Regions from separate parts of the Enterobacter cloacae subsp. cloacae ATCC 13047 genome, predicted to be linked through region 1. Evidence: predicted binding sites of a transcription regulator. Region 1 holds the regulator's gene; each other region holds the start of a gene.
The links. Region 1 encodes PurR, which represses purine synthesis genes. Its sites were predicted from a motif close to CANGCAAACGTTTGCNTG; they were not measured.
Positions count from the first base shown of each region.

Region 1 (9,784 bases):
TGCCAGCGCAATGGGCAGCCCCAGCTGTACCAGACGCATCATAATGTGCCAGTCCGGCGTGCTGAATGAACGCTCATTGCGGATATCACGCAGGGAGCGGGCGTGTTTAACAAAGGTGAGTATGCTAAAGAACATCACCCAGTACACCGCCGCTGTTGCCACGCCGCAGCCTACGCCGCCAAGCTCCGGCATACCAAAATGGCCGTAAATAAAGATATAGTTCACCGGAATGTTGACCAGTAAACCGATAAAGCCCATGACCATCCCCGGCTTGGTTTTTGCCAGGCCTTCGCACTGGTTACGCGCTACCTGGAAGAAGAGATAACCCGGTACACCCCAGAGCAGGGCGCGCAGATACCCCACGGCTTTGTCTGCCAGAGCCGGGTCGATATTATGCATGGCGCGAATGATATGCCCGGCGTTCCAGAGCACGATCATAATCAGTACGGAGACAAATCCAGCCAGCCAAAAGCCCTGGCGCACCTGATGGGCGATACGTTCACGTCGGCCGGAACCATTCAGCTGGGCGATAACCGGCGTGAGTGCCAGCAGCAGGCCGTGACCGAAGAGAATGGCCGGAAGCCAGATAGAGGTTCCGATTGCCACGGCGGCCATATCGGTGGCGCTGTAGCCACCGGCCATCACCGTATCCACAAATCCCATTGCGGTCTGGGCCACCTGCGCGATGATCACCGGGATAGCCAGTGCCAATAACTGCCGCGCTTCATTCATGTACTTCTGCACGTGAACACCTTTATTTTGTAGTTATATGAGAGACTAAAAAAGCCGCCGTAACTGGCAGCAAGAAGAAAAAGCAGAGGGGGAGCCAGCTATTGTAGCGGGCTTTAGCTATTAATCTAGTGAAAAAATCGCCAGAAAATGCGCTGCTCTGGCAACCTGTATTTCCAACTGTTATTGTGGTGGGATTAAACGGTGTCACCACCGTCCGGAAAATACAGGAGTTGTAAGCATGTTTACTGGTATTGTGCAGGGCACCGCTAAAGTGGTGTCCATTGATGAAAAACCTAATTTCCGTACCCACGTCGTTGAGCTGCCAGAATATATGCTGGATGGCATCGAAACCGGTGCCTCGGTTGCGCATAACGGCTGCTGCCTGACGGTGACCGAAATTAACGGCAACCAGATTAGCTTTGATTTAATGAAAGAAACGCTGCGTATCACCAACCTGGGCGAACTGGTGGTGGGCGATACCGTAAACGTAGAGCGTGCGGCGAAGTTCAGCGATGAAATTGGCGGCCACCTGATGTCGGGCCATATCATGACCACCGCCGAAGTGGCGAAAATTGTCACCTCTGAAAATAACCGTCAAATCTGGTTTAAAGTGCAGGATCCGTCATTAATGAAATACATCCTGTATAAAGGATTTATTGGTATTGATGGGATTAGCCTGACGGTCGGAGAAGTGACGCCGACGCGTTTTTGCGTGCATTTAATTCCGGAAACGCTGCAGCGTACGACGCTGGGGGCGAAAAAACTGGGGCAGCGTGTGAATATCGAAATCGATCCACAAACCCAGGCGGTCGTGGATACCGTCGAGCGTGTGCTGGCGGCGAAAGAGGCGGCCATAATAAAGGCCACCGAAGAAGAATAAAAAATAACCCCGGATACCCGGGGTTATTTTTTAGCGCGGCACACGTAAGCCATGTTCAATGCCACGACTGAAGACCACCTGCCAGAGCTGAATATCACGCGCGCGGAACGCACCTGCGCAGGCATTCAGATAATAGCTGAACATCCGTTTAAATCGCTCAGAATAGTTGTCTGCAATCTCAGGCCACGCTTGCTGGAAACGTTCATGCCACGCCATAAGCGTGGTGTCGTAATCCGCGCCAAAGTTATGCCAGTCTTCCATAATGAAGTGGCTTTCGCTGGCGTTGGCAATCTGGCGAACGGAAGGCAAACAGCCATTCGGAAAGATGTATTTATTGATCCACGGGTCAACGTTATTGTCCGTGCGCTTAGAGCCTATGGTGTGCAGCAGGAAAATGCCGTCGGGTTTTAAATTACGATCCACCACCTCAAAATAGGTGTCGTAATTTTTCGGCCCCACGTGCTCAAACATGCCCACGGAAACAATGCGATCAAACTGCTCGTTGAGGTCGCGGTAATCCTGCAGACGGATATCAACGTCGAGACCCTGGCAGCGCTCCCGGGCCATTTTTTGCTGTTCGGCTGAAATGGTTACGCCGACCACGCTGACGCCGTAGTGCTTCGCCATAAAATACGCCAGACCGCCCCAGCCGCAGCCGATATCCAGCACACGCATGCCGGGCTGCAGCTGCAGTTTCTCGCTAATCAGACGCAGTTTATCCTGCTGGGCTTCTTCGAGGGTTGTCGCCTTTTTCCAGTAGGCGCAGGAGTATTGCATGAAGGGATCCAGCATGCGGCTGAACAAATCGTTACCGAGGTCGTAGTGCTCTTTGCCCACGATCCACGCCCGCTTTTTGCTTTGCAGATTGAACAAACGGGCGGAGGCGACGCGCAACGTATCTTTTATATTGCGGGGGAGCTGGTTCTCCAGACCGGCGCGCAACACGCTGGCAAAGAAAATATCCAGCCGCTCGCAATCCCACCAGCCATCCATATAGCTTTCGCCCAGCCCTAACGATCCCTCGCGCAGCACGCGTTTAAAAAAATCGGGATGTTTGACCTGCGGATCGGAGGGTGAAGATCCGTTGATAGTGATGCCTGCACGACCTAACAGTTCACTGACGATCCGGGACCAGTTATCGTCCGGAACGCTGACTTCTTCTATACACGATGAACTCATAGCTTCTCCATCACCTTACTGTGATCAGAACCTTCAAACAGCGTAGACGCTTTTTATGGTTTGTGAGAAATCTCACGGTAAATACCGCGAGGCTAGTATCCGACGTAGAACAGAGGAAGGGAGATAACCCTTGCCGAAATGCCTTCCATGGTAAAACGGGAGCACTCCGGCTCCCGTTAACACTTAATATTTATCGTATTTAATCGAACCAAATTTAGTATAGGCCTCAAAATTTGGTGATTCAATAGAAAATTCTTAGCAACCTAATCACTGAAATGTTACATATTTTCCCCAGTGATTACGCGTGCGACGTTTCCGCCTGAGCATGGTTCTCAAGCTCGCGCTGTGCGGCGGATTGCATGCGATAACCCATTACTGCCAGCGCAACGGTGACCAGCATCACGCTGGTGGTAGTTAACAGCGGGGTGGCAATCAGCGCTGACACCACCAGGCTTGCCAGGAAGCACAGGCCGAGCTGCAGGGTATTTTGCAGCGCCGCGGCGCGTCCTGTCGCCTGCGGGAAAGGACGTAACGCCTGTGCGACCACGATAGGGTAAATGGCACCGTTAGCCACCGCCATCACGCAGAACGGAATCAAAATCTCCGTCAGACCGACGCCTGGAATAAACCCAACGGCCCAGGTGGCGCCCACGCTCAACGCAAACAGCGCCAGCAGCCAGGGCAGCATCTGCTGGCCTTCCCATTTCTGCAGCGCCGCACGGCAGCCGTATCCGCCCAGCAGGAAGGCGATGGTCTGTGGGACATAGCTCAGACCAATGGCGGCCGGGCTGTACCCCATATCGTGCAGAATAAACGGCGAGCCGGTGAGCCAGGCGAAGAAGCTCGCCGAGCAGGCGGCATAGACCAGGACGTTACCACGATACGCTTTGGCGCTCAGCAGGAAGAGGAACGTGATCGGTTTAGCGTCAGCATGCGCCTCTTTTTTATGCGCGGGCTTGAGGGCAAACGCTGGCAGCATCAGTACCAGGGTGATGGCAAACAGCGTGGCAAAAATGGCCTGCCAGTCAAAGTGCGCGAGGATCCAGCTGCCCAGCAGGGGAGCGAGGGCGGGTGACAGGCCAACCAGCGGCATAATGGTGGCGAAAATTCGGTTGGTACGGTTGGCCGGGTAGTAGTCGGTCACGAGAGCCTGCCAGGTTACCGCCGCGGCACAGACGCCGACGGCCTGCACAAAGCGCAGCACCAGCAGCCAGGTCGCATCGCGTACCCACAACATTCCCAGACAGCCTGCGGCAAAAATGGCCAGGCCCAGCAACAACACCGGTTTACGCCCGAAGCGATCGGAGAGCGGGCCCCAGAGCAGCTGTGCGATGGCAAAACCGGCGAGGAACAAACTCAGGCTGGCGCTGATGGCCGCGGCTGGCGTTTGCAGATCTTCCTGCATCGCCGCAAACGCGGGCAGGTACATATCGGTGGCCAAAAAGCCCAGCACGCTCAAACCGCCGAGCCAGACTAAAAATCCATTCCTGGGTTGCATTGTTTTATTCTCCTTGAGGAGGCAGGTAGACACTGGCGCAGAGTGTAGGGAGTGCAAAGCGGGTTGTGAAACGCTAATATTTGGCGGTTGCATTCAAATTTTTTGCAGGCAGAAAATGTGGTCAGATTATTCTCTTGAAGTGGTGGATGCTGTCGCGCGTAACGGCAGCTTTAGCGGTGCGGCACAGGAGTTGCACCGCGTCCCTTCGGCTATCAGCTACACGGTGCGGCAGCTTGAAGAGTGGCTGGCGGTTCCGCTGTTCGAACGGCGGCATCGCGATGTGGAATTAACGCCTGCTGGCGCGTGGTTTTTGAAAGAAGGGCGTTCTGTTATCAAAAAAATGCAGATCACCCGCGAACAGTGCCAGCAGATCGCCAACGGCTGGCGCGGACATCTTTCCATCGCCGTGGACAATATCGTTAAGCCGGAGCGTACCCGGCAGATGATCGTGGATTTCTATCGCCATTTTTCAGACGTTGAACTTCGTGTCTCGCAGGAGGTATTCAACGGGGTCTGGGACGCGCTGGCGGACGGCAGGGCAGAGATGGCGATTGGCGCAACCCAGGCGATCCCCGTCGGGGGGCGCTATGCGTTTCGCGATATGGGCATGTTGAGCTGGAAATGTGTCGTGGCACACGATCATCCGCTGGCTGCCCTGGAGGGACCGCTGAGTGACGACACGCTGCGCAACTGGCCGTCGCTGGTGCTGGAGGATACCTCGCGCTCGTTGCCAAAACGTATTACCTGGCTTCTTGATAACCAGCGGCGGGTGGTAGCGCCGGACTGGGAATCCTCCGCGACCTGCCTCAGCGCCGGGCTGTGCGTCGCGATGGTTCCCGTCCATTTCGCTAAGCCGAGAATCGATACCGGTGAATGGGTCGAGCTGACGCTGGAGAATCCGTTCCCGGATGCGGCCTGCTGCCTGACGTGGCAACAAAATGATGTGTCGCCCGCCATGGCATGGCTACTGGATTATCTGGGAGACAGCGAAACGCTTAACCGGGAATGGCTACGGGAGCCAGCTTAGCTGGCTCCACACGAGATTAACGACGGTAGTCGCGGAATGGACCATCCGCAACGGAACGGCGCTCGATAAGGCGCGGGTGAACTTCAATGGACTGCGACTCTTCACGTTTGTTGACGATCCTGTCCATCAGCATATTGAAGGCCGTTTCACCGAGAGAATCCTTCGGCTGGTGGATGGTGGTCAGCGCAGGCGTAAAGAAGCGCGCGTTGCGCACGTTGTCATAGCCGATCACGGATATATCCTGCGGCACGCGCAGGCCCAGCTCATCGGCTGCACACAGGGCCCCCATCGCCATGATGTCCCCGCCGCAGAACACCGCCGTTGGACGATGCGGCTGAGAAACGATCTGCTGCATGGCGCGGTAGCCAGACTCCGGCTCAAAGTCGCCCTGCACGATCCAGTTTTCCGGCACGGTGATCAGCGCTTCTTCCATCGCCTTCATAAACCCGGCCAGACGGCCAGCACCGGTGTTGCGCTCGAGCGGCCCCGGGATCACGCCAATTTCACGGTGACCGCGTTCAATCAGATAGCGGCCCGCCATATAACCGCCTTCGAAGGCGTTATCGATGACGGAGTCGGTAAAGTCGGCGCGCGCTTCGCCCCAGTCCATCACCACCATCGGGATATGACGATACTCTTCCAGCATGGAAAGGACAGATTCCGGGTATTCGGAACACATCACCAGCAGGCCATCCACACGCTTTTGCGCCATCATCGACAGATAGGCGCGCTGTTTTTCAATATTGTTCCACGCGTTGCCGAGGATAAGGGTATAGCCTTTCTGGAAGCAGTTTTTCTCAACCGCTTCGATGATTTCGGCAAAATAGGCCGCTTCACTGCTGGTCGCCAGCAAACCAATGGATTTGGTGTGATTAACTTTAAGGCTACGCGCAACGGCACTCGGCGAGTAGTGCAGCTCTTTGATTGCCGCCCAGACGGCGTTGCGCGTCTCTTCCGCCACGAAGCGGGTTTTGTTAATTACATGTGATACGGTTGTAGTGGAAACGTTTGCGCGTTTTGCTACGTCTTTAATTGTTGCCATTAAATGTCACTCCAGACCATATCCTAAACTCCTGAAAACCTTGAAGGTAAACGTTTGCCTTCTCTCACCCTTATCACGCAATTTTGAATTGCGGCACGCCAGGAAAACGACACGGGACGTCAGGAGGGGGTCAATGGCCGGTACGCTAATAAATTTAGCGTGGAATTTTGTCCTATCTTGATGAAAAGGGGAAGAGCTAAAGTGGTTATCCGTTTAAATCCTGGAAGATTTTTGACGTAAATTGTGTAAAAATGAGCAAGCTCACTTTTCGTGGGGGGATTAAAAGGAGAAAAATTGATGAGTTCCGATCTGAAGTTTTCGCTGTTCACCACCGTTATTGTGCTGGCGCTGATTGTTGCTGCAGGTCTGACGGCTGCACTGCACTGATTTACGCGGAGGGGGCGTTCGCTCTCTCCCGCTTGCCCTCATTGTTACATCTCCGGCAAAAATCTTTTGCCAATTTGTTAACTTCTCATTTTTTGTGATTGATGTCATGCTTTCGGCTTCTTTGTTCTGTGTCAACACATGACACGGCATCCGGAGTTGACGCATGAAAATCAATTTTCCCCTGCTGGCCCTGGCGATTGGCGCTTTTGGGATTGGCACCACTGAATTTTCCCCTATGGGACTCTTACCGGTTATCGCCCGCGGTGTGGACGTCTCTATCCCTGCAGCCGGGATGTTAATCAGCGCCTATGCCATTGGTGTGATGGTAGGGGCACCGCTGATGACGCTGTTGCTTTCCCACCGAGCGCGCCGCAATGCGCTGATTTTCCTGATGGCTATCTTTACCCTTGGCAACGTGCTCTCCGCCATTTCGCCTGATTACACCACGCTGATGCTGTCACGTATCCTGACAAGCCTTAACCACGGCGCTTTCTTTGGGTTGGGGTCGGTGGTGGCGGCAAGCGTGGTGCCCAAACACAAGCAGGCGAGTGCCGTGGCAACCATGTTTATGGGCCTGACCATCGCCAACATTGGCGGCGTTCCTGCGGCCACCTGGCTGGGTGAGGTCATTGGCTGGCGTATGTCGTTCCTCGCAACCGCCGTACTGGGTGTTGTCGCGATGGTGGCGTTGTTCTTCTCTCTGCCGAAAGGCAGCGCTGGTGAGCGTCCTGAAGTTCGTAAAGAGCTGTCGGTACTGATGCGCCCGCAGGTGCTCTCGGCGCTGCTCACCACCGTGCTGGGTGCCGGGGCGATGTTTACCCTTTACACCTATATTTCGCCGGTGCTGCATGACATCACTCACGCGACGCCGATCTTTATCACCGCGATGCTGGTGCTGATTGGCGTGGGCTTCTCGATTGGTAACTATCTGGGTGGGAAATTTGCTGACCGCTCCGTAAGCGGAACGCTGAAGGGTTTTCTGACCCTGCTGATTGTCATCATGATTGCCATTCCCTGGCTGGCGCGTAATGAGTATGGCGCGGCCATTGCGATGGTCGTCTGGGGTGCGGCCACCTTTGCCGTGGTTCCGCCGCTGCAGATGCGCGTAATGCGCGTCGCGCATGAGGCGCCGGGTCTTTCATCGTCGGTGAATATTGGCGCGTTCAATCTGGGCAATGCGCTCGGTGCTGCAGCGGGCGGTACTGTGATTTCGGGTGGTCTGGGATACAGCTTTGTGCCGGTGATGGGGGCCATTATTGCCGCGCTTGGCCTGCTGTTAGTGATGATGTCGGGTCGTAAACAGCCTGAAGCGGCCTGTGCTGCCGAATAAAAAAACGCAGAAGGGGAAACCCTTCTGCGTCTCTCTTACGCGGCGAAGTTCTTCGCCACAAAGTCCCAGTTAACCAGTGCCCAGAAGTGCTCCAGGTAGTTAGGACGCGCGTTACGGTAATCAATGTAGTACGCGTGTTCCCAGACATCCACGGTCATCAGCGGAGTCGCGCTGGTGGTCAGTGGTGTACCCGCGTTAGACGTGGAGACGATAGCCAGTTTGCCATCGGCCTCTTTTACCAGCCATGTCCAGCCAGAACCGAAGTTTTTGATTGCGGCATCGGTAAATTTCGCTTTGAACTCCGCAAAGCTGCCAAAGGCGGCGTTAATCGCAGTAGCCAGTTCGCCGGTCGGCTCGCCGCCAGCATTTGGTGCCAGGCAGTGCCAGTAGAAGGTGTGGTTCCACACCTGAGCAGCGTTGTTGAATACGCCACCGTCTGAACTGCGGACGATCTCTTCCAGCGTTTTGCCTTCAAAATCGGTGCCCTTGATCAGGTTGTTCAGGTTGGTGACATAGGTCTGGTGATGTTTGCCGTAATGATATTCCAGGGTTTCCGCAGAAATGTGCGGTGCCAGGGCGTCTTTTGCATACGGTAGTGCAGGTAATTCGAACGACATTGCTTCTCTCCTTATTGTATTTTGCGTTGCCAATAACCACACAGACAACAAGGACAGGATAGCAAATTGAAAGGGTATGCAAAAGAGGAACTTACCCTGCCGTAGTGACGGCAGGGCAGGGTTTAGCGGATGGTTTTCGGCGTCATGACGCGGCGTGCGCCGACGTAGTGACGCACCCAGTAGTCTTCGCTAAGCGAGGTGATCTGAATGTCCTGACCGCTTCGTGGGGACTGAATAAACTTCCCGTTACCCACATACACGCCGACGTGATCAGCCGTACCGCGACCCTGGGTGCGGAAGAAGACCAGATCGCCATTTTGCAGCTCGCCACGGTTAACGGGGGCGGCGTCGCGCAGGTGGTACATTTCATTGGCGGTACGCGGAATGCGGAATTTCACCAGATCTTTATAGGCGTAATACACCAGCCCGCTGCAGTCAAAACCGGTGCGGGGAGAGGTGCCACCCCAGCGATACGGTTTGCCAATTTGCCCCATCAGCTTATTCATCGCCGTTTTTTGCGCTTTCTGTACCCGAACCTTATGCGCGTCGGCAATTTTTGTCACTTTCGTGCATTTGGCTTTATGCCCTTTGCGCGTGGTGCATTTTTCCGTTACGAGGTTGGCAGCAGTTTTTGAGGCTTTACGTTTCGATGCGAGGGCAGTGCGGGAAGATGTTGATTTCGATTTGCTGGAGGCGGTCTTTTTCGTTTGAGCGGTTGTTTTTTTCTTTTCGTTCTTAGTGGTAGTCTTTTTTTTACGTTCTGTGGTTTTTGCCAGATGCGTTTTTTGCACAGCAGAGTGCCGCGCCTGTTGAGAGGCGTTTGCCGCTGGCGTGAAAGAGAGTGATGTAAACAGTAAAGCACAGAGCGTGATCGAGATTTTATTTATCCGCGCCACTGGGCAGTCCCCTGATAAATGCAGGTCATCAATAATACCCGCGTGTGATTTACAAAGCCCGTCGATTCTAATCCATAAAAACCCGAGAAGTTAATAGCATTTTTCAATCTAAAAACCTGTTTCGTTAGCAAGTGCAAAAAAATTCATCGATTTGTCGCACAATTGTTCACGCCCTAAGCAAAACCCTGCCTGCCGC
Region 1 is NC_014121.1:2,383,876-2,393,659, reverse strand. Features, by position in the region: gene mdtK (MdtK family multidrug efflux MATE transporter) at 1-744, opposite strand, end outside; gene ECL_RS11480 (riboflavin synthase) at 971-1,612, shown strand; gene cfa (cyclopropane fatty acyl phospholipid synthase) at 1,643-2,791, opposite strand; gene punC (purine nucleoside transporter PunC) at 3,090-4,289, opposite strand; gene punR (DNA-binding transcriptional activator PunR) at 4,405-5,316, shown strand; gene purR (HTH-type transcriptional repressor PurR) at 5,333-6,358, opposite strand; gene cydH (cytochrome bd-I oxidase subunit CydH) at 6,656-6,745, shown strand; gene ECL_RS11450 (MFS transporter) at 6,909-8,075, shown strand; gene sodB (superoxide dismutase [Fe]) at 8,111-8,692, opposite strand; gene ECL_RS11440 (C40 family peptidase) at 8,815-9,588, opposite strand.

Region 2 (9,784 bases), 1.6 Mb from region 1:
ATCGAAGGCCACGCCACCTGTCGATCCAACAGATGATACCGATGACGGTGATAACACCGACAACGGTGGCAATACCGACGATGGCGGTAACACTGATAATGGCGGTAACAATGACAATGGCAGCAATACCGACGATGGCGGCAACAGCGGCGGCAATGATAACGGCGACGGTGGTAATAATACCGATAACGGCGGCGGCAATACCCCAGCACCAGAAGTGATGGCACCTGAAGTGGGCGCGTATTTAGGCAACTATCTGGCGGCTCAGAGTATGTTCCTGCACAAACGTGACGATCGCGATCAGCTCACTTTCCGTAACGAAGACGATCTGAATACCTGGATGTATGTTAAAGGTCGTTACCATGAAAATGATGCAGGCGGCGATAAAGTCAGCTACGACACCACGACCACCGTTCTGCAAGTCGGCAGCGATTTCCTCAGCAAGCCAATGGACAGCGGTATCCTGCGTGCCGGTGGCATGTTCGGTGCAGGCCAGGCGAAGACCCACTCAGATGCGAAACACAACGTGCGTGACGCACAGGGTAAAGTCGATGGCTTCAACGTTGGGCTCTACGCCACCTGGCAGGAAGATCAGAAATTACGCCTGGGCAGCTACATTGATACCTGGGCCGCTTACAGCTGGTACAACAACAAAGTGACCAGCAACCGCAACGATGAGGATTACAACAGCGAAGGTTTTGCCGCGTCTGTTGAAGTCGGCCATGCGTGGGTTATCCCATCTGAAAACGAGCGTACCTGGAAGATCGAGCCTCAGGCGCAGGTGATCTACAGCTATCTTGATCAGGAAAATCATACGGACCGCGATGGCGTCCGGGTGACGACTCTGGATAACGACAGCGTCTTCGGTCGTCTGGGTGTGAAATCCAGCTATTTCCAGCAAAAGGACGTCACGGCCTGGCAGCCATACGTTGCGGTGAACTGGCTGAAGGGTGCAGGTCAAAACGATCTGGCCTTCAACGACGAAACCGTAAGTAATGATACGCCGGAGGATCGTGGTCAGGTAGAGCTGGGTATTACCGGCAATCTTAACGAAACCACGACGATTTCACTTCGCGCCAGCGGCGAATGGGGTGAAAACAACTATGCCGCTTATGGCGGTCATATTTTGTTAAACCACCGCTGGTAATCCATCCGCATCAAGCAAAAAAGCAGTGGCGGATGCCACTGCTTTTTTTAATTATCCAGTTCACCCATGGATTTAACCTGGTCACGGTTAATCTGCTCGGTTTGACCAGTTTCCGCGTTTTTATACGACACCAGACCGGTATCGTCATCCACCTGCGGTTTGCCGTCCGTAATGATGGTGCGGCCATCGGTGGTTTTCACCGCCTGATTAGATGAACATCCCGCTACGGTGAACATTGCAGTGGCAGCCAGAACGGAAGCGATCAGTAGTTTATTTTGCATGGTGTTTTCCCCTGCTCTCAGTTGAATTTCATTATCGACCTAACCATTTTAGGCTAACTGACTGAATGCGGATGGAAAACCAGAAGGTTCTGAAGAGGGGAAGAATGCCCGGTAACCGAACGGTACCGGGCAATTTGTCTTACTTGTTAATCTGGGCGTGCATTTCCTGGACCGAAATCACCTTCTCGGTGGCATCCGCGTTCAGCGCCATGGCTGTTGCGAAACCGCCGTTCAGGGTGGTGTCGTAATGCACTTTGTACTGCAGCGCGCTGCGGCGAATCAGCTTGGAGTCTTCAATCGCCTGGCGGCCCGCAGTGGTGTTGATGATATAGGTGTATTCGCCATTCTTAATGCGATCCTGAATGTGCGGACGACCTTCATGCACCTTGTTCACTAGGCGCGGGTTGATTCCCGCTTCACCCAGCACAATCGCCGTACCGTGGGTTGCATCCAGCTCGAAGCCCTGTTTCAGTAGCTTGGCAGCAAGGTCAACCACGCGCTCTTTATCACCTTCGCGAACAGAGAGCAGCGCACGGCCAGATTTCTTCATGGTGGAGTTGCTGCCCAGTTGCGCTTTAGCAAACGCTTCTGCAAAGGTGCGGCCCACGCCCATCACTTCCCCGGTAGAGCGCATCTCTGGCCCTAAGAGCGGGTCAACGCCCGGGAATTTGTTGAACGGCAGCACCACCTCTTTTACAGAGTAGTACGGCGGGATAATCTCTTTTGTGACGCCCTGCTGAGCCAGCGTCTGGCCGGCCATCACGCGCGCCGCCACTTTTGCCAGCGGAATACCGGTCGCTTTAGAGACGAACGGTACGGTTCGTGCCGCACGCGGGTTCACTTCAATCAGGTAGACTTCGTTGTCTTTCACGGCGAACTGGACGTTCATCAGGCCGCGAACCTGCAGTTCGAAGGCCAGTTTCTGCACCTGCTGACGCATCACGTCCTGAATTTCCTGGCTCAGGGTGTACGCTGGCAGAGAACAGGCGGAGTCGCCTGAGTGCACGCCCGCCTGCTCGATGTGCTCCATGATGCCGCCAATCAGCACCATTTCACCGTCGCAGATAGCATCCACATCCACTTCAACCGCATCGTCGAGGAAGCGATCCAGCAGCACCGGCGCATCGTTGGAAACGCTGACTGCCGTCTGGAAGTAACGACGCAGGTCAGCTTCGTCGTAGACGATTTCCATCGCGCGGCCGCCCAGCACGTAAGAAGGACGCACCACCAGCGGGTAGCCAATCTCTTTCGCCTTCTCAACCGCTTGTTCAATCGCAGTCACGGTGGCGTTTGCCGGCTGTTTCAGCTTCAGACGGTCAACCGCCTGCTGGAAACGCTCGCGGTCTTCTGCACGGTCAATGGCATCCGGGCTGGTACCGATAACCGGCACACCTGCGGCTTCGAGCGCGCGCGCCAGTTTCAGCGGCGTCTGGCCGCCGTACTGCACGATCACGCCTTTTGGCTTCTCGATGCGCACGATTTCCAGCACGTCTTCCAGAGTTACCGGTTCGAAGTAGAGACGGTCAGAGGTGTCATAGTCGGTAGAGACCGTTTCCGGGTTACAGTTGACCATGATGGTCTCGTAACCGTCTTCGCGCAGCGCCAGAGAGGCGTGTACGCAGCAGTAGTCAAACTCGATGCCCTGGCCGATACGGTTTGGGCCACCGCCCAGTACCATGATTTTGTCGCGGTCAACAGACGGATTCGCTTCACACTCGTCTTCATACGTGGAGTACATGTAAGCCGTATCGGTCGCGAACTCTGCCGCACAGGTATCAACACGCTTGTAGACCGGGTGCAGGTCATACTGGTCGCGCAGCTTGCGGATTTCCGCTTCACGCACGCCGGCCAGTTTTGCCAGACGCGCGTCGGCAAAGCCTTTGCGTTTCAGCATGCGCAGGAAGTCAGCATCCAGGCCATTGATGCCCAGCTCCGCCACTTTCTCTTCCAGACGCACCAGCTCTTCAATTTGCACCAGGAACCAGCGGTCGATGTTGGTCAGGTTGAACACGCCGTCCACGGACAAGCCTGCGCGGAAGGCGTCGGCGATATACCAGATACGCTCTGCGCCCGCGTCTTTCAGCTCGCGGCGGATTTTGGTCAGTGCTTCCGGGTCGTCCAGGCTCACTTTAGGATCGAAGCCGGTCGCGCCCACTTCGAGGCCGCGCAGCGCTTTCTGCAGGGATTCCTGCTGCGTGCGGCCAATCGCCATCACTTCACCCACAGATTTCATCTGGGTGGTCAGACGGTCGTTCGCGCCAGCGAATTTCTCGAAGTTGAAGCGTGGAATTTTGGTCACAACGTAGTCGATAGACGGTTCGAAGGACGCAGGCGTGCGGCCCCCGGTGATATCGTTCATCAGCTCGTCAAGGGTGTAACCGACCGCCAGTTTCGCCGCCACCTTCGCAATCGGGAAGCCGGTCGCTTTAGAAGCCAGCGCGGAGGAGCGGGACACGCGCGGGTTCATTTCGATAACAATCAGACGGCCGGTTTTCGGGTTCACCGAGAACTGCACGTTAGAACCACCGGTTTCGACGCCGATTTCACGCAGTACCGCCATCGATGCGTTACGCATGATTTGGTACTCTTTGTCGGTCAGCGTTTGCGCTGGCGCAACGGTAATGGAGTCGCCGGTGTGGATACCCATCGCATCGAAGTTTTCGATGGAGCAGACGATGATGCAGTTGTCGTTTTTATCACGCACCACTTCCATCTCGTACTCTTTCCAGCCAATCAGCGATTCATCAATCAGCAGCTCTTTGGTTGGGGAGAGATCCAGGCCGCGCTCGCAAATCTCTTCAAACTCTTCGCGGTTGTAGGCGATACCGCCGCCGGTGCCGCCCATGGTGAAGGAAGGACGGATGATGCACGGATAACCCACTTCAGCCGCAACGGCCAGCGCCTCTTCCATGTTGTGAGCGATACCGGAACGCGCGGTGTCGAGGCCGATTTTTTTCATCGCCACGTCGAAGCGACGACGGTCTTCTGCTTTATCAATCGCGTCGGCGGTCGCACCAATCATGGTCACGCCGAACTCTTCCAGCACGCCCTGACGCTCCAGCTCCAGCGCACAGTTCAGCGCAGTCTGGCCACCCATGGTCGGCAGAACCGCATCCGGACGCTCTTTCTCGATGATTTTACGTACCACTTCCCAGTGAATTGGCTCGATGTAGGTTGCATCCGCCATTTCCGGGTCGGTCATGATGGTCGCCGGGTTAGAGTTCACCAGGATAACGCGGTAACCCTCTTCGCGCAGGGCCTTACACGCCTGTGCACCGGAGTAGTCAAATTCACAGGCCTGACCGATAACAATCGGGCCAGCGCCAAGGATCAGGATGCTTTTTATGTCTGTACGTTTTGGCATGGTCTTCTCGGCTCCTGATTATTTAGCGGTCTTACGGTATTGCTCGATAAGTTCGATGAAGTGATCGAACAGCGGTGCGGCATCGTGCGGCCCCGGGCTGGCTTCCGGGTGTCCCTGGAAGCTGAACGCTGGCTTATCGGTACGATGGATACCCTGCAGGGTGCCATCGAACAGGGATTTGTGCGTCACGCGCAGATTAGCCGGCATTGACGCTTCGTCTACTGCGAAGCCGTGGTTCTGTGCCGTAATCATCACCGTGTTGTTGTCAATGTCTTTCACCGGGTGGTTACCACCGTGGTGACCGAACTTCATCTTAATGGTGTTCGCCCCGCTCGCCAGCGCCAGCAGCTGATGGCCGAGGCAGATGCCGAATACCGGAATATCGGTTTCGAGGAAGGACTTGATGGCATCGATAGCGTAATCGCACGGTGCCGGGTCGCCAGGTCCGTTAGAGAGGAAGATGCCATCCGGGTTCATCTTCAGTACGTCTTCGGCAGAGGTTTTCGCCGGCACCACCGTCAGACGGCAGCCGCGATCAACCAGCATGCGCAGGATATTGCGCTTGGCGCCGAAATCGTAGGCAACCACGTGGAACGGCAGCTCGCTCTCTTTTTTCGCTTCCGGCAGGTCATCTGACAGCGTCCAGCTACCTTGCGTCCAGCTGTATGCTTCAGTGGTCGTCACTTCTTTCGCCAGGTCCATGCCATTCAGGCCCGGGAAGGCTTTCGCTTTTTCCAGCGCCAGCGCCGCATCGAGATTGTCCCCTGCGATGATGCAGCCGTTCTGTGCACCCTTCTCGCGCAGCAGACGCGTTAACTTACGGGTATCGATATCGGCAATCGCCACAATGTTATGGCGCTTCAGGTAGGAAGAGAGGTCTTCGGTATTGCGGAAGTTGCTGGCAATCAGCGGCAGGTCGCGAATGACCAGGCCTTGCGCATGTACCTGAGAAGATTCTTCGTCAGCAGCATTGGTGCCGACATTGCCGATATGAGGATAAGTAAGAGTAACGATTTGGCGAGAATAGGAAGGATCAGTGAGGATTTCTTGATAACCGGTCATTGAAGTATTGAAAACGACTTCCCCAACCGCCGAACCCGTTGCCCCTATGGCCCGACCGATAAACTGGGTTCCGTCTTCCAGAACCAATAGCGCTGACTTAATCAAAACACCCTCCAGAGAATATTCACTCACTTTATTTGCATATTAATTCACAACCATGTCATAAATCAATGCAAATGTGTTGCCAGCGGATTTTTGGCAAACGGCGGCATTCTGGAGATTTGCCAGGTAAAAGTCAACTCAAAACGGATATTTTAATTATCCTTTTGCAAGCCTGGAGGCCTGAAAAGATGTTAAGCGGCAAAAAGATCAGGTAAATCACGACAGAAAACGCTTGCGTGGCAAGTTTATTGGAATTTCTGGTACGCAGATAATAAAAAGTGGACCAAACGGTCAAAATTTACATACCAGCAACACAAAATGGCGGGATAACACCTACTTTTAGCCAAAAAAGACAAAAATAAACATGGAATGGGTAAAATAAAAGGGCAATAAATTATTGCCCTATGCAATCAAAAAGTTACGACTGCAATAACCACATCACGATGGGTAATATCTCTTACAAATTGTTGAGATCGAGCACATCACGCATATCAAAAAGACCATTTTCTTTGCCTTTCAGCCACAAAGCGGAGCGAACGGCACCATTCGCAAATGTCATGCGGCTGGATGCTTTATGCGTGATCTCTACACGTTCTCCAATATCGGCGAACATCGCAGTATGTTCCCCGACGATGTCACCCGCACGCACGGTTGCGAAACCAATCGTTCCCGGGACGCGTTCGCCCGTATGGCCTTCGCGGGTATATACCGCGCAGTCTTTTAAATCTTTATCCAGTGCATGCGCAATCGCTTCGCCCATTGCCAGCGCCGTGCCGGAGGGAGCATCGACCTTGTAACGGTGGTGAGCTTCGACAATCTCAATGTCGGTATAATCGCCCATTACTTTTGCGGCCTTCTCCAGCAGCTTAAGCATAACGTTGACGCCCACGCTAAAGTTAGCAGCGAAGACAATAGCAATCTCATGTGACGCATCCTGAATGGCTTGTTTACCGGCTTCATCAAACCCGGTGGTGCCAATCACCATGCCTTTGCCGTGCTGACGGCAAAATGCCAGATGGGTCAGTGTGCCTTCTGGCCGGGTGAAATCGATAAACACATCAAAATCATCTTTCACCGCATCAAGGCTGCTTTGAACGGTAACGCCCGTCTTGCCCGCGCCTGCCAGTTCACCGGCATCGGCCCCAAGAAGCGATGAACCTTCACGTTCCAGTGCAGCGCCCAGCGCTACGCCATCCATCTGAAGTGCCGCCTGAATGAGCTGGCGACCCATACGTCCACCCGCGCCCGCAATAGCGACACGGATCTGTGCATCATGCATAGTTATTCTCTTACGTTAAAATGATGTAAACCGTTTTCAGATTAACCAGCCTTTGTCAGGCCTGCCAACTGAAAACACCGATAATTAGAATTTAACGTGAAACGGACTCAAATATCAGTAAAAGACATGATTTTGTCGTCACGATAAAGTAGCAGATAAAAAAAAGGCCAGCACAGGAGGTGCTGGCCTTTCCTCAGAAGAAGGATTATTCCACTTCGCGTGCATCAATACGCAGCTCTTTCGGGACTTCGAAGACGATGTTTTCTTCGCGGCCTTCCAGCGGAACGGCTTCACCACCACCCAGTTCCTGCAGACGGGTGATCACGTTCTGCACCAGGATATCCGGTGCGGAAGCCCCTGCGGTGACACCGACACAGGCCGCGTTTTTCACCCACGCTTCCTGAATGTCCGTCGCGTCGTCAATCAGAAACGCCGCCTTGCCCATGCGCTGCGCCAGTTCGGCCAGACGGTTGGAGTTAGAGGAGTTTTTCGAGCCGACCACCAGCACCACGTCCGCCTGCTCAGCCAGCGCACGCACTGCTTCCTGGCGGTTAGTGGTTGCGTAGCAGATATCATCTTTACGCGGCCCGACGATTTTCGGAAAACGCTGGCGCAATGCGTCAATCACATCCGACGTATCATCAACTGAAAGCGTGGTCTGCGTCATGAACGACAGACGGGCTTCGTTTTTTACGTTCAGCGTCAGAACATCTTCCGGCGACTCCACCAGATACATCCCCCCTTCCGGGTTGCTGTACTGGCCCATGGTGCCTTCGACTTCCGGATGACCCGCATGACCAATCAGGATCGACTCTTCACCGCGACGGCTGGCGCGCGCCACTTCCATATGCACTTTGGTTACCAACGGACAGGTGGCGTCGAACACCGTCAAATCACGGCTTTTCGCTTCGTTACGTACCGCCTGGGAGACACCGTGTGCGGAGAAAATCAGGATCGCGCCGTCCGGCACTTCGCTGATCTGCTCAATGAAGATTGCACCGCGTTCACGCAGGCTGTCGACCACGTAACGGTTATGTACAACTTCGTGACGCACGTAAATCGGCGCGCCGTAAATCTCCAGCGCGTTTTCAACAATGCTGATAGCGCGGTCTACACCGGCGCAGAAGCCGCGCGGGTTAGCCAACAGGATCTGCATTTCAGGCCTCCAGTACCGGATCGATCTCCAGCACTTCAATATCAAAATGGACGGTGCGCCCGGCAAGAGGATGGTTGAAATCTACGGTGATGGAGTCGCCGTTGATTTCGCGGATCACGCCAGGCATTTCGCTGCCATCCATAGCGGTAAAGAGCATAATCGCCCCGATTTCCGGTTCGCCCGCATCCATAAACTCACGACGAGAGAAGTACTGGATAAGATCCGGGCTTGGCACGCCAAACGCCGCATCCGGCTCCAGCGAAAACGCCTTCTTCTCCCCCTCTTTCAGACCCAGAAGCTGCTGCTCCAGACCTTCAGATAACGACGTATCGCCAAGACGAAACAGGGCTGGTTTGCCGTTATTGCGGGTGGATTCGGCCGTTGAGCCGTCATCCAGTTTCAGCGTGAAGTGAACGAGAACCGCGCTATTGCTTTGTACGGATTTAGACATGCAAATTGCTCGCTTGTTTTGGGTCACCTGTTGCCCGGTGGCGCTGCGCTTACCGGGCCTACGGGAGGCCACAAATTCTGTAGGCCGGGTAAGCGCAGCGCCACCCGGCATTTACAATTAAGCCTGCTCTTTCGCGGCGGGTTTCGGCAAGAAACCTTCCAGCACGATTAACGCCGCACCGATACAAATTGCGCTATCGGCGAGGTTAAAGGTCGCAAAGTGCCAGTCGCCGACGTAGAAGTCGATCATATCGACCACAAAGCCATGCCACAGGCGATCGAACAGGTTACCTAACGCGCCGCCAATGATCAGCGCATAGGCGATGTTGTTCAGCTTTTGCGTCGCTTTCGAACGGTACATCAACACCGCCAGCACCACACAGATACCGATAGCAATACCCGCAAAGAACCAGCGCTGCCAGCCACCGCTGTCAGCAAGGAAGCTAAACGCCGCACCGTAGTTACGCGCATAGTGCAGGTTAAGCGACGGGAACAGCGGAACCGTATCCCCCAGAGCAAAGTTCTGGAGGATCAGGAACTTGCTGCCCAGATCAATAATCAGCACCACCACAACCAGCCACAGCCAGCGCAGTCCTGTTGAACAGAGAGTTTTACTCATCAGGCAAACTTACGTTTTTCGCCGTCACCGGCGACGTTGCTTACACAGCGTCCGCAGATGTCTGCGTGTTCCGCCACCTGGCCGACATCGGTGGTGTAGTGCCAGCAGCGCGGGCACTTCTCACCTTCGGCTTTGCTCAGTGCGACTTTCAGTCCTTTAAGCAGTTCGCTCTGCTGAGCATCAGCAGAAGCGTCGGCATAATCCGCAACTTTCGCACCGGAGGTCAACAGGACAAATCGTAATTCATCGCCCAGCGCCGTCAGTTTGGCCGCCAGCTCAGGTTCTGCGTACAGGGTCACTGCCGCTTCCAGAGAACCACCGACT
Region 2 is NC_014121.1:825,942-835,725, reverse strand. Features, by position in the region: gene ECL_RS04065 (autotransporter family protein) at 1-1,147, shown strand, start outside; gene ECL_RS04060 (YgdI/YgdR family lipoprotein) at 1,195-1,428, opposite strand; gene carB (carbamoyl-phosphate synthase large subunit) at 1,568-4,792, opposite strand; gene carA (glutamine-hydrolyzing carbamoyl-phosphate synthase small subunit) at 4,811-5,959, opposite strand; gene dapB (4-hydroxy-tetrahydrodipicolinate reductase) at 6,414-7,235, opposite strand; gene ispH (4-hydroxy-3-methylbut-2-enyl diphosphate reductase) at 7,441-8,391, opposite strand; gene fkpB (FKBP-type peptidyl-prolyl cis-trans isomerase) at 8,393-8,842, opposite strand; gene lspA (signal peptidase II) at 8,960-9,460, opposite strand; gene ileS (isoleucine--tRNA ligase) at 9,460-9,784, opposite strand, start outside.
Region 2: carA (glutamine-hydrolyzing carbamoyl-phosphate synthase small subunit) is a predicted target of PurR. The motif match lies at 6,178-6,195, and genes of this name have one in related genera.

Region 3 (9,784 bases), 2.3 Mb from region 1:
AGGCCATGTTGTTCAACTGCAGACGGTCTGCCTGGAAGGGCATCGGCGCGGTCTGCGGAGAGAGGTTCAGCGTGCCATCGACCAGGGTGATGGTGTCCATATGCAGTGGATCGGTGAGCTGTCGGCTGCCAAGACCAATATCGACTTTTTTAGCCACCAGTGTGGCGGGCTGACCGTCGCGACCAAAGGTGACGTTTTCCAGAAGGATGTGGGAAGGCGACGAAAAGCGGTGGTCCATCAGGTCGAAACTGAGTTCGTAATCGGTGTTCACCGTTACCCAACTGCTGACCTGTGACGCACCCCAGCGGGTCTGAAGTAGAAAATAGAGTGCCAGCAGCACAAGGAGCAGGGCTACCAGAAGATAGACGAGCAGCTTTCCAATAAATTTCATGGTCTTCCTTCCCGCGAAACGTACATAAAGGAGTTATGCACGATTTATGCGCAATGCTCAAGGCGGGAATGGTGTAAAGAGATGTCACGGCAGGCATTGACAGCCTGCCGTGAGGACAATCAGTTTTTCTCTGGCGGGAAAACGAGGTTCAGCACGATAGCGGTGATACCGCCAGCGGCGATGCCGGAAGAGAGCAGGTTTTTCACCCAGTCCGGGGCAAACTGCAGGATCAGCGGCTGCTGAGAAACGCCCAGACCCACGGCCAGCGACAGGGCAATAATCATGATCGCGCGGCGGTTCAGTGGCTCGCGGGAGACGATTCGCACACCCGAGGCCGCGATAGTACCGAACATCACCAGCGTTGCTCCGCCCAGAACCGGCTCAGGGATGTGCTGCACAAAACCACTCACGGCCGGGAACAGGCCAAGGATAATCAGCATCAGCGCCACCACAAACCCGACATAACGGCTGGCCACGCCGGTCAGCTGGATCACGCCGTTGTTCTGCCCGAAGCAGGAGTTCGGGAATGTATTAAACACGGCAGAGACAAAGGAGTTCAGACCGTTTGCCAGCACGCCGCCTTTCAGACGCTTCATGTACAGCGGGCCGGACACCGGCTGCTCCGAGACATCGGAGGTGGCGGTGATATCGCCGATGGTCTCCAGGGAGGTGATCATAAAGACCAGCATCAGCGGCAGCAGCAGACCCCAGTCAATGCCCAGGCCGTAGTACAGTGGAGTAGGAACGGTGATCAGCGCGCTGTTGGTCGGCGCGGTGTTTTCCGGCAACATGCCCAGCGCCCACGCCAGCAGATAACCGGCCGCCATGGCGATCACCAGCGAGGCCACGCGCAGGTACGGGTTACGCTGACGGTTGAGCAGAATAATGATGGCCAGCACCACGCCAGCCAGCAGCAGGTTTTTTGGTGCGCCAAAGGTGTGGTCGCTCATTGCGGCATAACCCCCACCGATGGAGGTCAGCCCCACCTGAATCAGCGACAGACCGATAATCATCACCACCACGCCCGAGACCAGCGGGGTGATCACGCGGCGAGCCAGATGCAGAACACGGGAGATCACCATCTCCGTGCAGCTGGCCAGCATCAGCGTGCCGAACAGCGCCGCCATCATGGTCGGGACATCCGCCCCGCCGGTTTTTAACGCCGTACCGCCCATGATCAGCGGTGCCACAAAGTTAAAACTGGTACCCTGAATCGACAGCAAGCCAGACCCCACCGGACCCCAGGCTTTAATTTGAATAATTGAGGCCACGCCGGAGGCGAAGAGGGACATGCTGATGATGTGCTGCGTATCCTGAGCCGGTAAACCCAGCGCCTGACAGATCAACAGTGCCGGGGTGATCACCGCAACAAACATGGCCAGAAGGTGCTGGCAGGCAGCGAAGAGCGTCTGCGGAAGCGGTGGGCGGTCTTCAAGACGGTAAATCAGTTCGCTATTTTGCTTCTGCGCAATCGGTTGCGCATCAGGAGACTCTATGCTGTTAACGGACATCGACGGTAATCCCACGGTGGAAAAGCGGGCATTTTATCTGACCACCTGGTAAAAGCAAACGATTGCCAGCAAAAAAAAGAGAGAAAATCTGCCGGTATGAGCAGGTTTTCTACAACGTGGAGGAAAAAAAAATTACACTTTTCGCGCCGGTGGCTCATGACGAGCATAAGCCGGCCCAGGATAACGCCGCGTGTGTATGGAACACGCGCATAACAGGAGCCTCTTATGATTCATCTCGATACGTTGTCGACCCTTGTTGCCGCAACGCTGGTTCTTCTGCTTGGTCGCAAGCTGGTACACAGTGTTTCCTTTCTGAAAAAGTACACCATTCCTGAACCTGTTGCCGGTGGGTTGCTGGTGGCGCTGGCCCTGCTGGTGTTGAAAAAAAGCATGGGCTGGGAAATCGATTTCGATATGTCCCTCAAAGATCCGCTGATGCTGGCCTTCTTTGCCACTATCGGCCTGAACGCCAACCTGGCGAGCCTGCGCTCGGGCGGTAAGGTGCTGGGCGTGTTTCTGATTGTCGTGGTTGGTCTGCTGCTGATGCAAAACGCCATCGGCATCGGTATGGCGTCTCTGCTGGGGCTGGATCCGCTGATGGGTCTGCTGGCTGGCTCCATCACTCTGTCCGGCGGGCACGGTACCGGGGCGGCGTGGAGTAAGCTGTTTATCGAGCGCTATGGCTTTGAAAACGCAACGGAAGTGGCGATGGCCTGCGCGACCTTTGGTCTGGTGCTTGGCGGTCTGATTGGCGGCCCGGTAGCGCGCTACCTGGTGAAGCACTCCACCACGCCGGACGGCAGACCGGACGATGAACTGGTCCCCACCGCGTTCGAAAAGCCGGACGTTGGCCGCACCATCACCTCGCTGGTGATGATTGAAACCATCGCCATGATCGCCATCTGTCTGACGCTGGGTAAAGTGGTTGCGCAATGGCTGGCGGGCACGGCCTTTGAACTGCCGACCTTTGTTTGTGTGCTGTTTATCGGGGTGATCCTGAGCAATGGTCTGGCCCTGATGGGCTTCTATCGCGTGTTTGAACGTGCGGTCTCGGTGCTGGGTAACGTCTGCCTGTCGCTGTTCCTGGCGATGGCCCTGATGAGCCTTAAGCTGTGGGAACTGGCGTCGCTGGCGCTGCCGATGGTAGCCATTCTGGCGGTGCAGGCGCTGTTTATGGCGCTCTATGCCATGTTCGTTACCTGGCGCATGATGGGCAAAAACTACGATGCCGCGGTGCTGGCGGCGGGGCACTGTGGGTTTGGTCTGGGTGCCACGCCAACGGCAATCGCAAATATGCAGGCAATCACCGAACGTTTCGGGCCTTCGCACATGGCGTTTCTGGTGGTACCGATGGTTGGGGCATTCTTTATTGATATCGTCAACGCGCTGGTGATCAAGCTGTACCTGATGCTGCCGATGTTCGCCTGAGATCAGGCGTTGGAGTAGCGCTCAGTTTCCGGCATCCAGCGCTCAATTAACGCTGCCGCCTGTTCGGGGTAGCGTTCATGAATATGGCGGGCAAGGCGCTGAACTTCAGGGATCATGGCCTGATCGCGCAGCAAATCTGCCACTTTGAATTCAGCGTTCCCGGTCTGACGTGTGCCCAGGAGCTCGCCCGGGCCACGGATCTCCAGGTCTTTTTGCGCAATGACGAATCCGTCGTTGCTGTCACGCAGTACCTGCAAACGCATCTGCGCGGTTTTTGAGAGCGGGGCTTTGTAGAGCAGAACGCAATGTGAGGCCACCGCACCACGGCCCACGCGGCCACGCAACTGGTGTAACTGCGCAAGCCCCAGACGCTCCGGGTTTTCGATGATCATCAGGCTGGAGTTTGGCACATCCACGCCCACTTCGATCACCGTTGTGGCGACCAGCAAATGCAGCTCGCCCTGTTTGAAGGATTGCATGACGGCCTGTTTTTCTGCGGGCTTCATGCGACCGTGCACCAGGCCCACCTTCAGTTCCGGTAGCGCCAGCTTCAGCTCTTCCCACGTTGCTTCTGCGGCCTGCGCTTCAAGCAGGTCAGACTCCTCAATCAGCGTGCAGACCCAGTACGCCTGACGCCCTTCATGGGTGCAGGCGTTGCGCACGCGATCGATGATGTCGCTGCGGCGGGTATCCGGGATGGCCACCGTCGTGACCGGCGTACGGCCCGGCGGTAGCTCGTCAATGGTGGAGGTGTCCAGATCGGCGTAGGCGGTCATCGCCAGGGTTCGCGGAATAGGCGTGGCGGTCATGATCAGCTGGTGCGGATGGAAGCCCTGCTGCAGCCCTTTTTCCCACAGCGCCAGGCGCTGATGCACGCCAAAGCGGTGCTGTTCATCGATGATCACCAGCGCGAGGCCGTTAAACTGCACCTGCTCCTGGAAGATGGCATGGGTGCCGACAATCATCTGCACCTCACCGCGAGCGATGGCGTCCTGTTGCGCAAGACGCGCTTTGCCCTTTTGTTTTCCGGCAAGCCAGCCCACCTCAATGCCCAGCGGGGCGAACCAGGCGCGGAAGTTATTCGCGTGCTGCTCCGCCAGCAGTTCCGTCGGCGCCATCAGCGCCACCTGCTTGCCGTGGGCAATGGCGCGCAGGGCTGCCAGGGCGGCAACCAGCGTTTTACCAGAGCCTACATCGCCCTGCACCAGGCGCATCATGGGCACATCAAGCGCCATATCGCGTTCGATCTCGGCGGTGACGCGCGCCTGGGCACCGGTAGGTTTAAACGGCAGGGAGGCCAGCAGCTTATCCTTGAGCTCATCACGCGGGCTTAAGGGCTGGGCATGAAAATGCTGCGCACCGGCGCGCAGCGCCAGCATGCTCAGGTTATGCGCCAGTAATTCCTCAAGGATAAGACGCCGTTGGGCAGGGTGTTTGCCGCTTTCTAAATCGCTGAGCTGCAGCGTGGGCGGCGGGCGATGCAGCGTACGCAGCGCTTCCGGCAGGCTCATCATTCCCTGCGCCAGCTCAGGCGCTAGCAGTTCGGTGATGGCGCAGGTATCGAGTAACTCCAGGGCCTGGTCGGTGAGCTTACGCAGCGTCGCCTGCTTGATACCTTCCGTTGTCGGGTAGACCGGAGTGAGCGTCTCCTGCAGCTCCGGCGTGCTGAGATCGCCCTGCACGCGGTACTCCGGGTGGATCATCTCTGCGCCATATTTCCCGCGTTTGGCTTCGCCATATGCCAGCACCCGGCGGCCCGTCGCAAGGCTGTTTTTCATCGCCGCGTTGAAGTTGAAAAAGCGCATGGTGAGAATGCCGGTGCCGTCGCTGATTTGACAGGTCATCATCCGGCGGCCGCCAAAGGTGATGTTGCAGTTCAGCACCTCGCCCTCAACGGTGGCGTAAATCGCGGGCAGCAGATCGCCAATCTTATAAAGTTGCGTGCGGTCTTCATAACGCAGGGGGAGGTGGAGCAGGAGATCCTGCACGGTGTGCAGGCCAATTTTGCCCAGTTTACTGCTTTGTGCCGCGCCCACGCCCGTCAGGCTATTGAGCGGGATGGCATCCAGCAGGCGGCCTTTCATCGGTTACCCTGCGTACTGCATGGTGGCCCACCACCCGGCATCGGCTTCAATTTCGCCCTGCGCGTTGACGTGGGGGTAAGGCAATTTTTTCTGCTTTGCAACACGAGCCAGCACCGGATAGCCGCCTTCAAACAGCAGGCGCTGCTGTTCGTCTTCCGGCAGCATGCTGTTGCTGCGCTCGTACATCCCGGCGTTCTGACGCTGGCGTTGGGCTTCATACAGAATGAGGGCGGAGGCCACAGAGACATTCAGGGACTGCACCATGCCGATCATGGGGATGATGATGTCCTGATCCGCCAGATCCAGCGCTTCCTGAGTGATCCCGGTTTTCTCCTGACCCATCAAAATGCAGGTCGGGCGGGTGTAGTCGATCTCGCGGAAATCGACCGCTTTGGCAGACAAGTTGGTGGCAAGAATTTGCATACCGCGACCTTTCAGGTGCGATACGGCTTCTCCGATGGTCTGATGGGTTTTGACGGACACCCAGCTGTTACTGCCTGCGGCTGTCGACGCCATGGTGCGCATGCGGGCACCGGGCCAGACGGCGTGCACTTCATGCACGCCGACGGCGTCTGCGGTACGGACAATGGCAGAGACGTTATGAGGTTTATGGACCTGCTCCATGCAGACCGTCAGATCAGGCTGACGCCTGGCGAGCATTTCGCAGATACGTGCATAACGTTGTGCATTCATAAAACTAGTTTCGGTTTCGGGTGACTTTAATGACGTCCGGCATGACGCGGATCTTGCGCATAATATTTGCCAGATGCACGCGGTCGCGGGCGGTCAGACGAATAAAGGCGCTGTATACGCGGCCATCTTTTTCTTCCGTATTCAGGCTCTGAATGTTGGAAGAGGCCGTGTTGATCGCTGCCGTCAGGTTCGCCAGGGCACCCTGGTGGTTGAACATATCCACCTTAATTTCGGTGATAAATTCCTGCGCCGTCTCTTTATCCCACTCGACCGCCATAAACTTCTCCGCCTCTTTTTGATAGCCGCGGATGTTACGACAAGATTCATGGTGGATAACCAGCCCTTTGCCCGGGCTGACGTGCGCAATAATCGGATCGCCAGGAATTGGACGGCAACACTTCGCAAAGGTGATAAGCACCCCGTCCGCGCCTTTGATCGGCAGATGCGCGTGGCCGGATGCGCCAGGTGCGGAAGGTATTGCTTCGCCCTGCTGCAGGTTTTTGGCCACCACGACGCTCATGGCGTTACCCAGCCCAATTTCCGCCAGCAGATCGTCCAGAGAGGTGAGCTTCATCCGGTCGAGTTCACGCTGGATATGTTCTGGTGGGATCTCTGCCAGCTTACGGCTGCCACCTAACGCATGGTTGAGCAGACGACGCCCAAGGCTGACGGAGTCATCACGCTTGAGGTTTTTCAGCAGCTGACGGATTTTGGCGCGCGCTTTGGAGCTCACAACAAAGTTCAGCCAGGCCGCGTTTGGACGTGCGCCCGGTGCGGTGATGATTTCGACTGTCTGGCCGCTGGCGAGCGGTTGAGACAGCGGATAAGGCTGTCTGTCTACGCGTGCGCCTACGCAGGCGTGGCCGATATCGGTATGCACGGCATACGCGAAGTCGACCGGGGTCGCGCCCGCAGGCAGTTCGACAATACGCCCTTCAGGCGTGAAAACGTAAATCTCATCCGGGAAGAGATCGGATTTTACGCTCTCGATAAATTCAAACGAGCTCCCCGCACTCTGCTGCAGCTCCAGCAGGCTCTGCATCCAGCGCTGGGCGCGGATTTGTGCCGTGGTGCTGCTTTCACCACCATGCTCTTTATAGGCCCAGTGCGCGGCGACACCCATCTCCGCCATCTGGTCCATGTCTTCTGTGCGGATCTGCACTTCAACAGGGACGCCATGCGGGCCGATCATCGAGGTATGCAAAGATTGATAGCCGTTCGCTTTTGGTATGGCGATGTAATCTTTCATGCGCCCTGGACGCGGCTTGTAGAGGCTGTGCATCTGCCCTAGAACGCGATAGCAGGTGTCGGCGTCGTGGACGATCACGCGGAACGCGTAGATATCCATTATCGAGTGAAAACGCTGCTCTTTGAGCACCATTTTGCAGTAAATAGAGTACAGGTGTTTTTCGCGACCGCTCACGCGACAGGGAATGCCCGCTTCCTGTAAACGTCCTTCAATTTCCGAGAGGATCTTTTGAATCATCTCTTTACGGTTACCGCGGGCGGCTTTCACCACCTCTTTAATGACGCGATAGCGGTTCGGGTACAACGCTTCAAAACCCAGCTCTTCCAGCTCGGTTTTAATGTGATGGATACCTAAACGGTGCGCCAGCGGACTGTAGATTTCGAGGGTTTCACGGGCAATGCGGCGACGTTTGTCCGGGCGGAGTGAGCCCAGCGTGCGCATGTTGTGGGTACGGTCAGCGAGTTTGATGAGAATGACACGGATATCCTGCACCATCGCCATAATCATCTTGCGAAAGTTTTCGGCTTGCGCCTCTTTCTTGTCGCGGAAGTTCAGCTTATCAAGCTTGGACACCCCTTCCACCAGTTCGGCAACGCTTTTGCCAAACAGCTGTTCCATATCCTGGTAAGTGGCAGGGGTATCTTCGATCACGTCGTGCAGCAGAGCGGCCATCAGCGTTTCATAGTCGAGTTTCATCTCGGCCAGAATGCAGGCCACCGCTACCGGGTGCGTGATATAGGGTTCACCGCTTGAACGTGTCTGGCCCTCGTGAGCGTCACGTGCAACGAGATAAGCCTGCTGAAGACGCTTAATCTGGTCTTCAGGCAGGTAGGTTTGAATCAGTTGATTCAGGCTTTCAAACAGATACAAGGGCGACCCGCAGGTTTAATTAACGACGACCTTCAGCAATGGCGGTTACGGCCTGCAGTTCTGCGGCTTCCTGCTCTTGCTGCTCCTGGCGCTCACGCACGTCGAGGATCTGGTTGTTGATCAGACCTTCTTCGATTTCGCGAAGTGCAATTACGGTGGTTTTATCGTTTTCTTCCGGTACCAGCGGATCTTTTCCGCCTACCTGCATCTGACGAGCGCGACGCGCGGCGACCAGCACCAGGTCAAAACGGTTACCAATTTTCTCTACAGCGTCCTGAACAGTTACGCGTGCCATACTTAAAATGCTCCACAGGTGAAGAAATGACTGGGCATAATACTGAAAGTGGGTTCAGTCTGCCAACAGTTTGGTGATTAATGCGTCATGTCGCTGCTTCTGGCGGCTCATACGCAGACGTTCTGCGCGAAGGATGGTTTTGAGATCGCTCAGTGCGGCATCAAAATCATCATTCACAATAAGGTAATCATATTCGGCGTAATGGCTCATTTCTGCAACTGCCTGTTCCATACGCTTTGCAATGACCTCTTCGCTGTCCTGACCGCGGCCACGCAGGCGGCGGTCCAGCTCATCTTTCGACGGCGGTAAAATAAAGATACTGCGCGAATCAGGCATTTTCTTGCGAATTTGCTGTGCGCCCTGCCAGTCGATATCCAGGAACACATTCACGCCGGTTGCCAGAACCTGCTCAATGGTTTCACGCGAAGTACCGTAGTAGTTCCCGAATACTTCTGCGTGTTCAAGAAACGCATCTCGGCCAATCATCGCTTTAAATTCGTCGTGATCGACAAAGAAATAGTGCTCACCGTGCACTTCACCCGGACGCGGTTTACGCGTGGTGTGTGAAACAGAAACCTGAGTGTCATACAACGGTTGGGTTTTTAACAGTGCCTGAATAAGGCTGGATTTACCCGCGCCACTAGGGGCAGAAACAATATAAAGCGTGCCTTGAGCCATGAGAGTCTTTTGTATGTGTTAACGAAGAAGTCCTACATACGGGCTTATTATACACGTCGCCGCTGTGTGACGTAGCCTTTGTCACACTTTTTCCCCTGGATTATTGCATTTTGCGTGTCGTTTTCAGGTTTTACCTGTGTTTTGCAGCAACATAAATTCACTCTGGATAGCGCCTCGCAAAGCGCAATGTTGCCATTAGCGTGGTTTTCGTCGCCGGGTTATACCTCCAGCAACGTAAAGGAGGGGTAGCGATGTGGCGATGGATAAGCGGCTTCATGCTGTTGTGGTGTGGTTCTGCGGCGGCGGTGTGCCCGGTGTGGTCTCAGGCGAGGGCGGAGAAAGAGATTGCGACGTTAAGTGCGCAAATCAAACGCTGGGATGACGCCTACTGGCAGCAGGGTATCAGCGAAGTGAACGATGAAGTGTATGACCAGCTCAACGGGCGGTTAAAACAGTGGCAGCACTGTTTTGGGCATGCATCACCTGACGCAGCACTTCCCGCCCTGACGGGACGTATCAAACACCCCGTCGCCCATACAGGGGTTCATAAGGTGAGCAGTAAAGAAGAGCTTGGCCAGTGGATGC
Region 3 is NC_014121.1:105,847-115,630, forward strand. Features, by position in the region: gene ECL_RS00530 (AsmA family protein) at 1-391, opposite strand, end outside; gene ECL_RS00535 (nucleobase:cation symporter-2 family protein) at 511-1,902, opposite strand; gene gltS (sodium/glutamate symporter) at 2,128-3,330, shown strand; gene recG (ATP-dependent DNA helicase RecG) at 3,333-5,414, opposite strand; gene trmH (tRNA (guanosine(18)-2'-O)-methyltransferase TrmH) at 5,418-6,107, opposite strand; gene spoT (bifunctional GTP diphosphokinase/guanosine-3',5'-bis pyrophosphate 3'-pyrophosphohydrolase) at 6,112-8,226, opposite strand; gene rpoZ (DNA-directed RNA polymerase subunit omega) at 8,246-8,521, opposite strand; gene gmk (guanylate kinase) at 8,576-9,199, opposite strand; gene ligB (NAD-dependent DNA ligase LigB) at 9,451-9,784, shown strand, end outside.
Region 3: ECL_RS00535 (nucleobase:cation symporter-2 family protein) is a predicted target of PurR. The motif match lies at 1,954-1,971, and genes of this name have one in related genera.